DNA from 4 places in the Chryseobacterium sp. T20 genome. Region 3 is predicted to be linked to each of the others. Evidence: riboswitches for the same ligand, from Rfam matches in the RefSeq annotation. Region 3 holds a riboswitch; each other region holds the start of a gene.
The links. A riboswitch is a leader RNA that binds a small molecule or an ion and turns the genes downstream of it on or off. The one in region 3 is predicted to bind cobalamin.
Positions count from the first base shown of each region.

Region 1: another riboswitch for cobalamin. It lies ahead of ACMA47_RS07065 (TonB-dependent receptor plug domain-containing protein); the one in region 3 lies ahead of ACMA47_RS09270 (TonB-dependent receptor plug domain-containing protein).
Region 2: another riboswitch for cobalamin. It lies ahead of prpB (methylisocitrate lyase); the one in region 3 lies ahead of ACMA47_RS09270 (TonB-dependent receptor plug domain-containing protein).
Region 4: another riboswitch for cobalamin. It lies ahead of metE (5-methyltetrahydropteroyltriglutamate--homocysteine S-methyltransferase); the one in region 3 lies ahead of ACMA47_RS09270 (TonB-dependent receptor plug domain-containing protein).

Region 1 is NZ_JBLFDU010000002.1:379,594-382,777, reverse strand. Features, by position in the region: gene ACMA47_RS07065 (TonB-dependent receptor plug domain-containing protein) at 6-1,832, opposite strand; cobalamin riboswitch at 1,864-2,042, opposite strand; gene ACMA47_RS07060 (T9SS type A sorting domain-containing protein) at 2,179-3,184, opposite strand, start outside.
Region 2 is NZ_JBLFDU010000017.1:13,818-17,001, reverse strand. Features, by position in the region: gene ACMA47_RS23620 (hypothetical protein) at 534-1,100, opposite strand; cobalamin riboswitch at 1,349-1,542, shown strand; gene prpB (methylisocitrate lyase) at 1,987-2,895, shown strand; gene prpC (2-methylcitrate synthase) at 2,882-3,184, shown strand, end outside.
Region 3 is NZ_JBLFDU010000003.1:151,173-154,356, forward strand. Features, by position in the region: gene ACMA47_RS09270 (TonB-dependent receptor plug domain-containing protein) at 1-1,880, opposite strand, end outside; cobalamin riboswitch at 1,989-2,174, opposite strand; gene ACMA47_RS09275 (transporter) at 2,267-3,184, opposite strand, start outside.
Region 4 is NZ_JBLFDU010000001.1:485,898-489,081, reverse strand. Features, by position in the region: gene ACMA47_RS02185 (LytR/AlgR family response regulator transcription factor) at 1-252, shown strand, start outside; gene ACMA47_RS02180 (Lrp/AsnC family transcriptional regulator) at 276-737, opposite strand; cobalamin riboswitch at 933-1,119, shown strand; gene metE (5-methyltetrahydropteroyltriglutamate--homocysteine S-methyltransferase) at 1,298-3,184, shown strand, end outside.

The DNA.
Region 1 (3,184 bases), on a different contig from region 3:
AATTTTTAAAAATTTATTGCCGCATACACACTATAATTTCTTTTGGGTAAAGGATAGAAAGAAACAGTTTTATAGTATGTATTGGTTAGATTATTCACTTTGAACCCTAAGGTATATTTTTTTGCTAAAGTGGCAGAAACACCCATATTTAAAAGAAAATAAGGATCTATGGCATCTGATCTTTTTTCGTCACTTGTAGTATACGTAACTCCATTAAGCTGTCCCTGTGCGAAAAGTTTAAAGAAACCATATTCATAATCTATATTGGCAGTTCCTCTGTGCATAGGGACGTAAGGTCTCTGCATCTTCGTCTCTTTATCAATAGATTTGGCATAATAATATCCTGCATTGGCTCTTATTTTATGATTTCCCAACTGCTTACTGAAAGACAGTTGAGATTCCAGCCCGTAAGATTCAGATTTATTCACATTGTATGCCTGCCAGTAACCTAAAGCAGTTGGAAGCCAGACAATAAGATCGGTCACATTCATATAGTATGGAGATAAAGTCAGTTTAAAATCTCCCACTTTGAACTCATTGGTCATGTCTACCTGAGTAGAGGTTTCAGGTCTCAGATCTTTATTTCCTCCCGGTTCATAATAAATATCATTGAAGGACGGAAATCTGAAATTTTTTGATACATTAAAGCTTACATCATACCATTTTGCAGCATTCCATTTTCCTGAGAATGAGTACATCAACGGAGACTTCACATCTTCCACAAAATCTTTCTTGAATCCACCCTCAAAACGAAGGTTTTTGGTTGCAAAATATCTTAATAATCCTGAAACAGAACCAATATTTCTGCTGACGCTGGATATTCCGTTTTGATATCCTTCTCCTTTATTAACCTGAAACTCTCCGATGATATTAAAATTCCACTTTGAATTCAGGAAATAATTGAAGTCATTTTTAAAGATATAATTTTTCCCGGTTCCTCCACTTGATTTAGGCTGATTTAACGAACCAAAAAATTGAAAATTCTCTTCTGTATAAGCTGCTTTAAGGGAATTACTGAACTTTGTTTTGTTCCAGTCCCAGGAAAGAAGACTTCTTACACTTTGAGTTTTATATTTCGTTTTTGTTCCCGTTTCTTCATACACAGGAAAGCGTTGTGAAGAATCAAAAAACTGACTCTGCCACGAAATTTTATGATCGTTTGTAATTTTATAGGATGCTCCTACATTAAATGTTGTATTGTAATAACTCCCGTTTCTGTTGATATAGTTCAGATCGCTTACTTTATAATCATTTTCGCTTACAGAATAATTTCCGGAAGCTTTAAAGCTGAACTTATCATTGCTGTAAGAACCTTTTATAAAGTTATTATAGGTATTAAAAGAAGCCACTTCAGAAAATAAAGAGCCATGGAAGCCTTTATTAAAATCTAGCGTATTATTCAGGTGAATACTTCCTCCAATGGCACCACTTCCATACACTACACTTCCACCACCTGCTTTTATACCAATCTGATCATAGCCGAACAATGCAATATTATTGATATCTCCCTGTCCCAGAAAATTGGAATTGATATTAATTCCATTCCATACAAATGCAGTCTGCTGAGCGGTAGTTCCTCTGAAAGAAGGTGAAGAAACAGCACCACGGCCATTTTCTTTGATAAAAACCTGTGATTGAAATCTCAGAAGTTCAGAAAGATTACTGGAGTTTTTCTCGGCATCTTCCGCCGAAATTATTTTTACGGGATGAAAAAGCTTCACCCTATTCATCTGATTGTCGAAGACATAAACAGTATCGATGGCCTTCTCTTGTCCAAAAAGAAAACAGCCATAAGATGAAAAAAGCAGTACTAAAGATCTTTTTATATCCATACTTTTTTACTTTTCCTCCGAAAGCAATATGTTTTTTAATTATAATTCCGGCAGGTCTCCTGACTTTCGCATTCTGCTCCTTCCCGTTATTAAACAGTGGTTTTTTGCAGAAACTTGAGTTGCGATTTACAGTTGCGGGGACAGTCCGGGAGTTACACCCGATTCCCTTTTCATTCCAAAATACTGGAAACCAAAATTTTTGCAAAGATAGTTTTTTATATGTATTCGCCAAAAACCAGCCTTTTCAATGCAAACATGCTATCCTTTTGTTATATACACAAAAAAGAACGGCCGCTTTCAATATTGAAAACAGCCATTCATCCCACTACTTTACTATTTATATATGTTATTTTTTAATAAACTTATATCCCTCCTTTTTTACTCCTTTTACAGAGTATTGTAAAATATAATCTCCTTTTGACAGGGATGAAACATCGATCTGCCCTTCTACCGAATCAAATGATTTTACCTTTTGGCCAACCATATTATAAATTTCGGCTTTCTCTATTTTTCCTGTTCCTTTAAAATATAGGATATCAGTCACAGGATTAGGATAGATTCCTATACTGTTTCTCTCTTTCACGGCATCATTCACCGATAAAAATTGAGAAGTATCCAGATAAAAAGCGATCATCTGCCCTGAAGCATTCGTCCCCGTTCCTGCAATTTTCTTTCCGTCTTGTGAAATGGCCAAAGGAAGCCCCATGGTTACTCCATTCGTTGCAATTCCCAATGATACCGCATAATCATTCAGATTAACTCTTCCGCTAGAAGAAGTCCAGATAAAGCCTTCCCCTGACATAGGAGGTGCTCCAAATGCTCTGTAATACCCAATTACTTTTTTTCCATCAGCAGAAATTCCTGTTGCTCCTCCTTTGAAGCTGAAAGAAGCATTCGGATGTGTTATATAAGTAAGCCCACTTACCGCATTCCAGACATAAGGATTAGGATTTGCTGAGCCTATGATTGTATTTCCATCTGCAGAAATTCCTCCTGCTTCTCCTACATTGTTCCCATTATTATCTGTAATAAAACTTTCTACTCCATCCTGCCATTTTGCCCCACTTCTTGTTCCTGTTGGTTCATCCTGCCAACCTACAATTACTGTTCCTGCCGCATTGATTGCATTGGCTCTGGAGCTTCGTCCGGGAACCATACTTCCCAAATCTACCATTCCGCTTACCGCATCCCATTTCACAGCATGTGCATTAGCTGCAGTAAGAAACCCTAAACCTACGATCGTACTTCCATTGGTCGTCATGCCCCAGGTTGAACTTACACTGCCATCCCATCCTGTAGGAACAAGCCCGCCTCTGTTTACCCAGGTGGAACTCGCTACATCATAAGTAGAT
Region 2 (3,184 bases), on a different contig from region 3:
TCAACCCCAATATAAAAAAAACCTATTTTGCCGTTATAAAAAGTCCGAAAACTTAATAAAAATCAATATGGCAATAGGATTCGAACTTGAATTATTAATTATAAAATACTGAAAACCAATATTTTTAAAAACAAACCCTCTAAAATTCTCTAATAAAAGTTCGAAAAATCTCTCCCATGAACATATCTCAAAAGGATTCGAATTGTTCAAACAATTATTCAAAACACTCATAATCAAATATTTAATCTCAAAATCCAATTCAAATCTTCTACTAGACGGTTCAATGATAATCCTTCCAAGTTCACATAAAGACTTACTATTTTTAGTAAGTCTTTTTTGTTTTTATTCATTACTTAAAAAATCATTGATAAAGCAGACCGGATAGAGCATCCCGATTTCAATCGGGACGGTCAAAGGTTCGAATCCTTTCGCGCTCAAAAAAACCTCACAATTTTTATTGTGAGGTTTTTTGTTGTCTACAGACTTCACCTGCCAAAAATAAAATCTTCTACAGAGAAGTTATTAATACAAGATTAATGATCTTCAAAGTATTGCCCAAACCATAGATCAAAACTTTCTTTATATTGAGCCTGAGCATTTTGAATCAACACATCAGGTTCTTCAATCTGGCTTACACCGTAATCTCCTTTCATCCACCTCAAATATTCATTTAAATCCGGACTCTCTTCATAATCCTCTTCCTCTCTATAAAAATAAGCTTCATCAAAGTCTACTGAAATCTCAGTGTCAAAAGTGAGCAAATGTAAAAGCTGTATACTATTTTCAGCGACAATATGAACTCCACCTTCATCTCCAAAAACCACAACAGGCATTTTATTCAAAGGCTGATCCGTTCCATTATTCCAGATGGCATAGAATGAACCGGAACCATTAGCCTGAGCAAAAGGCAACATGCTATTCAAAAAATTTTCGTCATCACTCCAGCTTTTCAATCCGGACTTATCGTCGATTAACACACCAAAACCCTGCGAATAATTTTCAAACGAGGAAATAGTATTCTGGAAGTAAATCAGTTTTTCAAGCTCTACAGGAACTTCCCTCAAACCCAGGTTTTGTTTAAATTCTGCAATGTCTACCATGATCAATTATATATGATTAATAAAATTCATAAAATGAAAGAAGAACGGTAAATTTATTAACTATCTTTAATTTTTCGGTTATCTTTTATATTAATTTAACAACATAAACAATCCGTTTTTCTTCTAAAACACACCTTACAACTCAAGCATTTCCAATAGATTACAGTAAAAAAGCTATTGATTACATAAAATATCTTTTTCGTTATTATAAAATACTTATATTTACCACCAAGGAGTTCTTAAAACCTTCTTTATCAACCGAAACTGGTTACACTTAGCTGTGTATTAAAAGGGAATCGTGTGTAAATCACGAACTGTCGCGCAACTGTAAGTAACAAACAAAAAGTTTTTATCAATTGATATCCACTGTATATTTTTCATATGGGAAGGATGATAAAAACCGTTACAAGTCAGGAGACCTGCCTATTTCGTATTGACGATGCTTTCGCGATTTGAAGCTTACAGTCAGGTATGATACGATATGGATATAGTGTGATAAAACAGTTTATCAATCTATGTTATTTTTTTGAGATAGATATGAGTGTACATTGGGTACTTCTCATGATTCTGTGGCTCATTCGTATCCCCTTTCCGTAATTTTTCTTTCTTCATAAAGCACCGCGAAGTTTACTGAGAACTTTTTATAGGATTTAATCAATGTAAAAAGTAATGGTGTACCAAAGCAATCTTAATTATTCGTGGAGTCGTAACAGGTTTATTTTACAGACCTGTACAAGCAGATTTTCTCAAAGTTCTCACCGGCTGCAGGATAGTAAGATTTCTCAACTTATTCCCCATCTTTTCTTTTTTACTCAAAAGCTGTGTCTTTACAGATTCCTGGCTTCTTCACTGATAAACAAATTTCAACTCAACAATACATATTAAAATGATCAAAAATGAAAACTGGAAATCCCCCGGCCTAAAATTCCGGGAGGCAATGGAAAAAGAAAATCCCCTCCAGATTGTGGGAGCCATCAATGCCAATCATGCATTATTGGCACAGCAGGCAGGTTTTAATGCAATCTATCTTTCAGGAGGAGGTGTTGCTGCAGGATCTTTAGGAATTCCTGATTTAGGGATTACTACCCTGGATGATGTACTCATAGATGTTCAGCGTATTACTAATATTTGTGATTTACCTCTTTTGGTAGATATCGACACAGGATTTGGACCTTCTGCCTTTAATGTTGCCCGAACGATAAAATCATTAATCAAAGCTGGTGCAGCAGCCATTCATATTGAGGATCAGGTAGGTGCAAAACGTTGCGGACACCGCCCTGGAAAGGAAATCGTAAGCAAAGAGGAAATGGTAGACAGACTTAAAGCAGCTGCAGATGCCCGTACCGATGAAAATTTTGTGATTGGAGCCCGAACAGATGCTTTTGCAAATGAAGGACTGGAAAAAACATTAGAAAGAGCCATTGCGTATAAAGAAGCTGGTGCAGATTTCATTTTTGCCGAAGCGGTACCCGATTTAAGCTTTTATCAAAAATTTGTTGATGCTGCCGGAATCCCTGTATTGGCGAATATCACTGAGTTTGGGATGATCAAAATGTACACTGTTGAAGAACTGAAAAACGCAGGTATAGGACTTATCCTCTACCCTCTTTCTGCCTTCAGAGCAGCCAATAAAGCAGCGCAGAATGTATACCAGCATATCCGTCAGGATGGAACACAAGCTCATGTACTGGACACAATGCAGACCAGAGAAGAGCTCTACCAGAGCATCGGCTACTATGATTATGAACAAAAATTAGATAACCTTTTTAAACAAAATACTCATGTCAACGAATAGCGAACCAACATTTAAACCTAAAAAAAGTGTAGCTCTTTCCGGAGTAACAGCAGGCAATACCGCTCTCTGCAGTGTAGGAAAAAGTGGAAATGACCTTCATTATAGAGGTTATGATATTTTGGATCTTGCAGAAAGAGCACAATTTGAAGAAGTAGCCTATCTTCTGATTTATGGTCAGCTGCCAACCGAAGCTCAACTCAAAAACTATAAAGCAAAATTAAAATCACTGAGAGGACTTCCCCACTCTGTAAGAAATATCTTAAAAAGTATTCCGGCGGCAGCGCATCCC
Region 3 (3,184 bases):
TGCGTATACCAGGGCTGAACATAATTGTATTGAATATTATCCTGATTCACATCATATCTTTCTCCTACGTACATCGCACTGTAATTGAAACTCCAGTCTTTATAATCTGCCATCAGACTGAAAGATCCACTGTGCCATGGTGTATAAGGAATCTGATTGCGGTAGAAAGTATCTTCCGGATCACTGATATCTCTTGCGCTTTGATAGGTATAGGAAAGCAATGGCCGAAGGGTGACTTTTCCAAGCTGCATTTCAGTCTGCACATTCACATCAGCTCCAATGATTTCAACCAATCCAAGGTTCATCATCAGCCAGCGGAACATGCTTCCGTTTGGAGCAGCTACAATTTTGTCCTGTACTTTATTGTAGTAACCGTCTACTTTAGCATAAAATGTTTTAAAGAAACGGTTGGTATAATTCTTCTGATAAGTAAATCCTACATCATATTGATTGGTAAATTCCGGTTTCAGGTAGGTATTTCCAATATTGGTATAATACAAATCATTGAAAGTTGGAAGTCTGAAAATTCTTTTATAGAAAGCTCTTAGGGTAAGCTCAGGAATTTTTTCCGGCTGATAGCTCATAAAAACGGCAGGTGTCCACTCTCTGGCATCTCCCGGCCTTTTATTTTTTCTTACTTCTTCAAAAGTAAAAGTTCCTAAAAGGCTTCCCAGAATTTTGAATCTGTTCCACTGATAGGTTGTCGCCAATGCCACCAATGTAGTGTAACGTGTAGGATATGAGAAGTTATCAAGATTCGCATCCAGATTATTGTATTGAAAGTCTCCACTCAGGCTGACATCCCAATTGGGAGTAATGGAATAAATATTGGAAGAGGAAAGATAAAGTTCCCTTTGGATATAGGTATTATCAGTATAAATAATAGACTGCGAACGAACCGTGTCCATAAAATGGGTATAATCGTAAGCAAATTTTGCTTTCAGCTGAGTTTCCAATTTCGGGAAGAGTTTTTTTCTCAGATTAGCTTGTACAAAGTAATTTTCATCGGAGAGCCTTGCTCCTCTTCCTCCGAACCGACCATTAACAATAGGTGCCGGCATTCCGCGGTTTGAAATATAACCGTAGCCACGGATATTCCAGCTTCCGTTATTTAAGGTTCCGTTGAGAGAGGTTTCAAAACGTTTTGCCCGAATATCTGAATCCTGTCTCTTTGCAATGGTATCATACGCTTGTTGCCCATCGGGATATTTTTTGGCATACCGAAATCTGTAAATTCCGTCACTCTGCATAAATTCACCACTGAAGCTGGCAGAAATCCTGTCTGAAATCTTCTGTTCCAATCGGAATGAAGGATTAAAGAGATCAATGGAAGCACTTTTTGCTCTTATCACGAGATTGGTTTTCCTATTTCCTTTAAATACAGGTGTTTTTGGCTGTAAATAGATAGATCCCGAAGAGCCAAAGTCTTTTGCCGGTTGGAAAATTTCACTTTTCTGACCGTTGTACAAGGATATTTCTTCAAGATCATCCAAAGAATATCTTCCCAGATCCACCAGTCCGTTTTGGGCATTTCCTAATTGAATTCCATCATAGAAAACCCCTACATGCTGGCTTCCCATGCTTCGGATATTAATAGTTTTCAAACCACCCAATCCTCCGTAATCTTTAATCTGAACTCCTGAAAAATACCGCAGCGCATCTGCAACTGAATGACTGTTCAGCCTCTCCAGCTGCTCACCCTGTAGGATTTGTGCCGGAAGGATTTCTTTAAAATTCTTTTTATAAAGATTGATTCCTTTAATAGTCTCTTCCTGAAGGCTGTCCTTCTTCTTGGTTTGAGAAGATAAAAGTTGAGATGTGATCACCAATATTGTGAAAACAGCTTTATGAATTGCAGAAGTAGTTAGTTTTGCCGCCATTAGCTCATTTAGGGTAATGAAGACGCTAATGGATATAAGAATACAACGACAAAGCACAGCTGTCACTGCACAGAATCATTGATGTCCTAAGCTTTATTCCACGAAAGCGTCAAACGATTATTTTCTGGCAGGTCTTCTGACTTACTCCATTTTTGAAATCCTTCCCATTAAAAAACAGTGGATATATTCTTCAAAAACTTTGGTGCGGAGCTTACAGCAGCGGGTCTGTTCCGGATTTTCACCGGATTCCCTTTTAAGAGCTTTTTAGGGCTCACCAAATTTCGGCAAAGATAAATAATTATTCCTAATCCCCAATTAAAATCATGATTCATAAACAATTAAAGCTCCCGAAGGAGCTTTAACATCATTTTATTGAGGGTGTCACTTTAAATTCCAATATTCAGGAAAACACTGAATCTCGATTTTGCTTCAATATCTCCTCCCGCCAGATGCGTGTACATGGGAAGCATGATTTCACTTCCAAGACTGAGTTTTTTATAAGAAGCTTCAAATCCCAATTTTCCATACAAAGCACTTCCAGCAGTATTGGGCAACGCCTCATCAAACTGTTTGTTCTGAGCGTAAACTTCTCCCTGGACTCCTGTTTTTACAGAAAAAATGGATTTTTCATTTCCTGCAACCTGATAAAAACCTGTTGCAGCATAGTTCCATTGGTTTCCAAAACGGTAATTTTTCTTATTCTCTGTTTTGATGGTATAATCTGTATTGACCAATACGGCTACTTTATTTTTCTGAAACTTATAATTTAAAGCAGCCTGATAATCCCAGCTTCCGGTTCCCAGCTGAAAACTTGGATTCACTCCGGATGCTCCTTTTTCATCAAACTTTCCCAGTGGAATTTTCACGCCCAAACCTCCGCTCAGGTGATGGAAATTATCTTTAGAACTCATCAGCTGGTAGATTCCCATCAGGTTCAGATCCCCTATTCCATTGATTTTAATATCTCCCTGCATGGTTTTCTTCTCATGAAAATGGAATGGCAGGCTCGCATATACACTCAATTTTTTAGTCAGTGGAATTTTCCCCCAAAGCTGCAGCGTATTGAAATACTGATCCTGAGTAAGGTCTTTTACAAATAAGTTCTCTTTCGCTTTATAATGCTGTGCAAAGTATTTGATTCCGATAAACTGTGGATTCAGTAAAGATTCAAAGCCGGAAGATCCGTTTCCTGCAGCACAGCCACAGGCATCGCAATCATCATCAAAATCGAATCTGCTAAAGGTTTCGGGAGCAATATACGCACTGTCTCTAATGGTTTTCGCCTGATACTGATTAAACAGGAT
Region 4 (3,184 bases), on a different contig from region 3:
GTTGTTTTTGCCTTTGATAAAGCAGGAAAAAAGCATCTCTTGAATGAATCTACATTAAAGGAAATCGAAATTCAGCTTAATTCTTCAGATTTTTTCAGGATCAACCGGAGTGAACTTGTTCAGAAAAATCATATTGAAAGAATAGAGCGATACAATAAAAATACACTTTCCGTTCAGATAAAAGGGCAGAAAGATCATCTTATCACAAGCCAGAGCAATACATCTGCTTTCAGAAAGTGGATTGAAGAATAAATGGGTTCTCCGGTTTTATTCCATTAAATAGTCAGCCCATGGTTATTTTTCACTTCAGCCATCACAAACGTACTGTGGGTGCTCCCTATGGAATCTACAGATCCCAGCTTATTGAATACAAAATCCTGATAGTGTTTCATATCTCTTACCTGAACTTTTAAAAGGAAATCAAAATCTCCGGAAATATTGTAGCATTCGGCAACTTCTTCAATTTCTAAAATCTCTTTTACAAAATCATGACCTACGGATCTGTCATGAATTTTGAGCTTGATCTGGCAGAAAACTGTAAATCCACGGTTCAGTTTTTCAGCATCAAGAACCGCTGCATATCTTTTAACAAAACCATCCTGTTCCAGTCTTTTTACCCTTTCAAAAACAGGTGAGGTAGAAAGGTTTACTTCTTTTGCAAGTTCCTTAACGGTCAGTTTAGCATTTTTCTGGAGCAGCCTGAGCAGCTGTAAATCCTTATCATCGAGTTGTTCCACAGAATATTATTCTTTTAAATGATTAAAACAGTCAAATGTACAGAATTATATGCTTTGATTTTTATTTTTAAAAGTTTAATTTGCTTAATTATTTAATGTTAATTGTATTTTTATTCTGTATTGTTAATTTTACACAAAATTAAAAACTTTTACTGATGACCATGGTCAAGAGTAAAAGTACAGTTCTTTACAGATACTTCATCAAACAGGAAAGGTTTTACTTAAGGTAGATTAATAGGGAATCGTGTGCAAATCACGAGCTGTCGCGCAACTGTAAGTAACACACCAAAGGTTTCTGTCCTTGTAGATCCACTGCCAAAAGCGGGAAGGATGACGGAAACTGTTACAAGTCAGGAGACTTGCCTTTACTGAATTGACAATGCTTTCGCGGTCTGAAGCTTTGGGGTCATACAGATGATATATCGGATTTGAGTATTTTCTTTTTTTAAGGAAATTACGCTGTCTGTTATGTCATGACTTTCCTGAAACTTCTTCCGATAAAACATTACGAAGCCTTTTAAAGAACTTTCCCAATAAGTTTAATTAAAAAGTTTAAAAAAATGCAAACTCACATCCTTGGCTATCCGCGTATTGGTAGCAAAAGAGAACTTAAAAAAGCCTGTGAACAGTATTGGTCAGGTAAAATCCTTTTGGAAGAACTTCTGAATACCGGAAGAACGATCTGTAACCAAAACTGGAATATCCAGAAAGAAGCAGGGATAGACCTTATCCCATGTAATGATTTTTCATACTATGATCAGGTTTTGGATATGAGCCTTGTAGTAGGAGCAATTCCAACGCGTTATCATGAAGTGGTGCTTAAAAAGAACAATACTGAGTTGGATCTTTATTTTGCGATGGCAAGAGGATATCAGAAAGACGGATTGGATATCACTGCCATGGAAATGACCAAATGGTTCGATACCAACTATCACTATATCGTTCCGGAATTTTATAAAAATCAACAGTTTAAACTGAGCTCAGATAAGATTTTCAATGAATTTGCCGGAGCAAAACAAGCTGGAATTAATGCAAAACCGGTGATTATCGGGTTGGTTTCTTATCTGTTATTAGGAAAAGAAAAAGAAGAAGGCTTCGATAAATTGGAGCTGGCGGGAAATCTTCTTCCTGTTTATACAGAGATTTTAACTAAACTTCAGGATCAGGGAGCAGAATGGATTCAGTTTGATGAACCTTTCCTGGCCTTGGATTTAACAGATAAAGCCAAAGAAATTTATCTTTCCGTATATGCTGAAATCAGAAAACGTTTCCCGAAACTGAAATTTATTGTAGCTACATATTTTGACGGATTAAAAGATAATGCATCACTTGCTGTTTCCCTTCCTGTAAATACATTGCATGTTGATCTGGTGAGGAATCCTGAACAACTTGATGAGATTCTGAATGTTATTCCGGATAGTTTAAGCCTTTCATTGGGGGTAATTGACGGTAGAAATATCTGGAAAAATGATTATGAAAAATCATTGTCATTCATCAGAAAAGCGGTTGAGAAATTAGGATCTGAAAGAATTCTGATTGCACCATCATGCTCATTGCTTCATTCTCCTTGTGACCTTGATTTTGAAACCAATCTTAATCCTGAAATTAAAAACTGGTTGGCTTTTGCAAAACAAAAAGTAAAAGAAGTCGTAACACTTAAAGAGCTGGCATCCGGAACGGAAAATGGACAAATTCTTGAAGCATTCGAAGAAAATAAAAAAGCAATTGAAAGCAGAAGAACTTCTTCTCTTATTCATAATGATCAGGTAAAACAAAGAGCGAATGCAGTTACTGAAAAAGATGCTCAAAGAATAAATACCTTCAAGATCCGTAAAGAAGAACAGCAGGAAGTATTGCAGCTTCCTTTATTTCCAACTACAACCATAGGATCATTCCCGCAAACCACAGAAGTAAGAAGCTGGAGAGCTAAATTTAAAAAAGGAGAGCTTACTGCAGAGCAATATGATGCCTTATTGAAAGAAGAAACGCAGAGAACAATTCGCTGGCAGGAAGACATCGGAATCGATGTACTGGTTCACGGAGAATTTGAACGTAACGACATGGTGGAATACTTCGGAGAACAGCTGGAAGGATTTGTATTCACTAAAAACGGTTGGGTACAAAGCTACGGAAGCCGTTGTGTGAAACCTCCTGTGATCTTTGGTGATGTTTCCCGACCAACTCCGATGACCGTGTATTGGTCTGAATATGCACAGTCTCAGACTGAAAAATGGGTAAAAGGAATGTTGACAGGTCCGGTTACGATTTTACAGTGGTCTTTTGTCCGTGATGATCAGCCTCGTTCAGAAACGTGTAAGCAGATTGCTTTGGCGATTCGTGATGAAGTGGTGGATCTGGAAAAAGCAGGGATCAGAATTATTCAGATTGATGAACCTGCGATCAGAGAAGGACTTCCGTTAAGAAAAACAGACTGGCAGAATTATCTG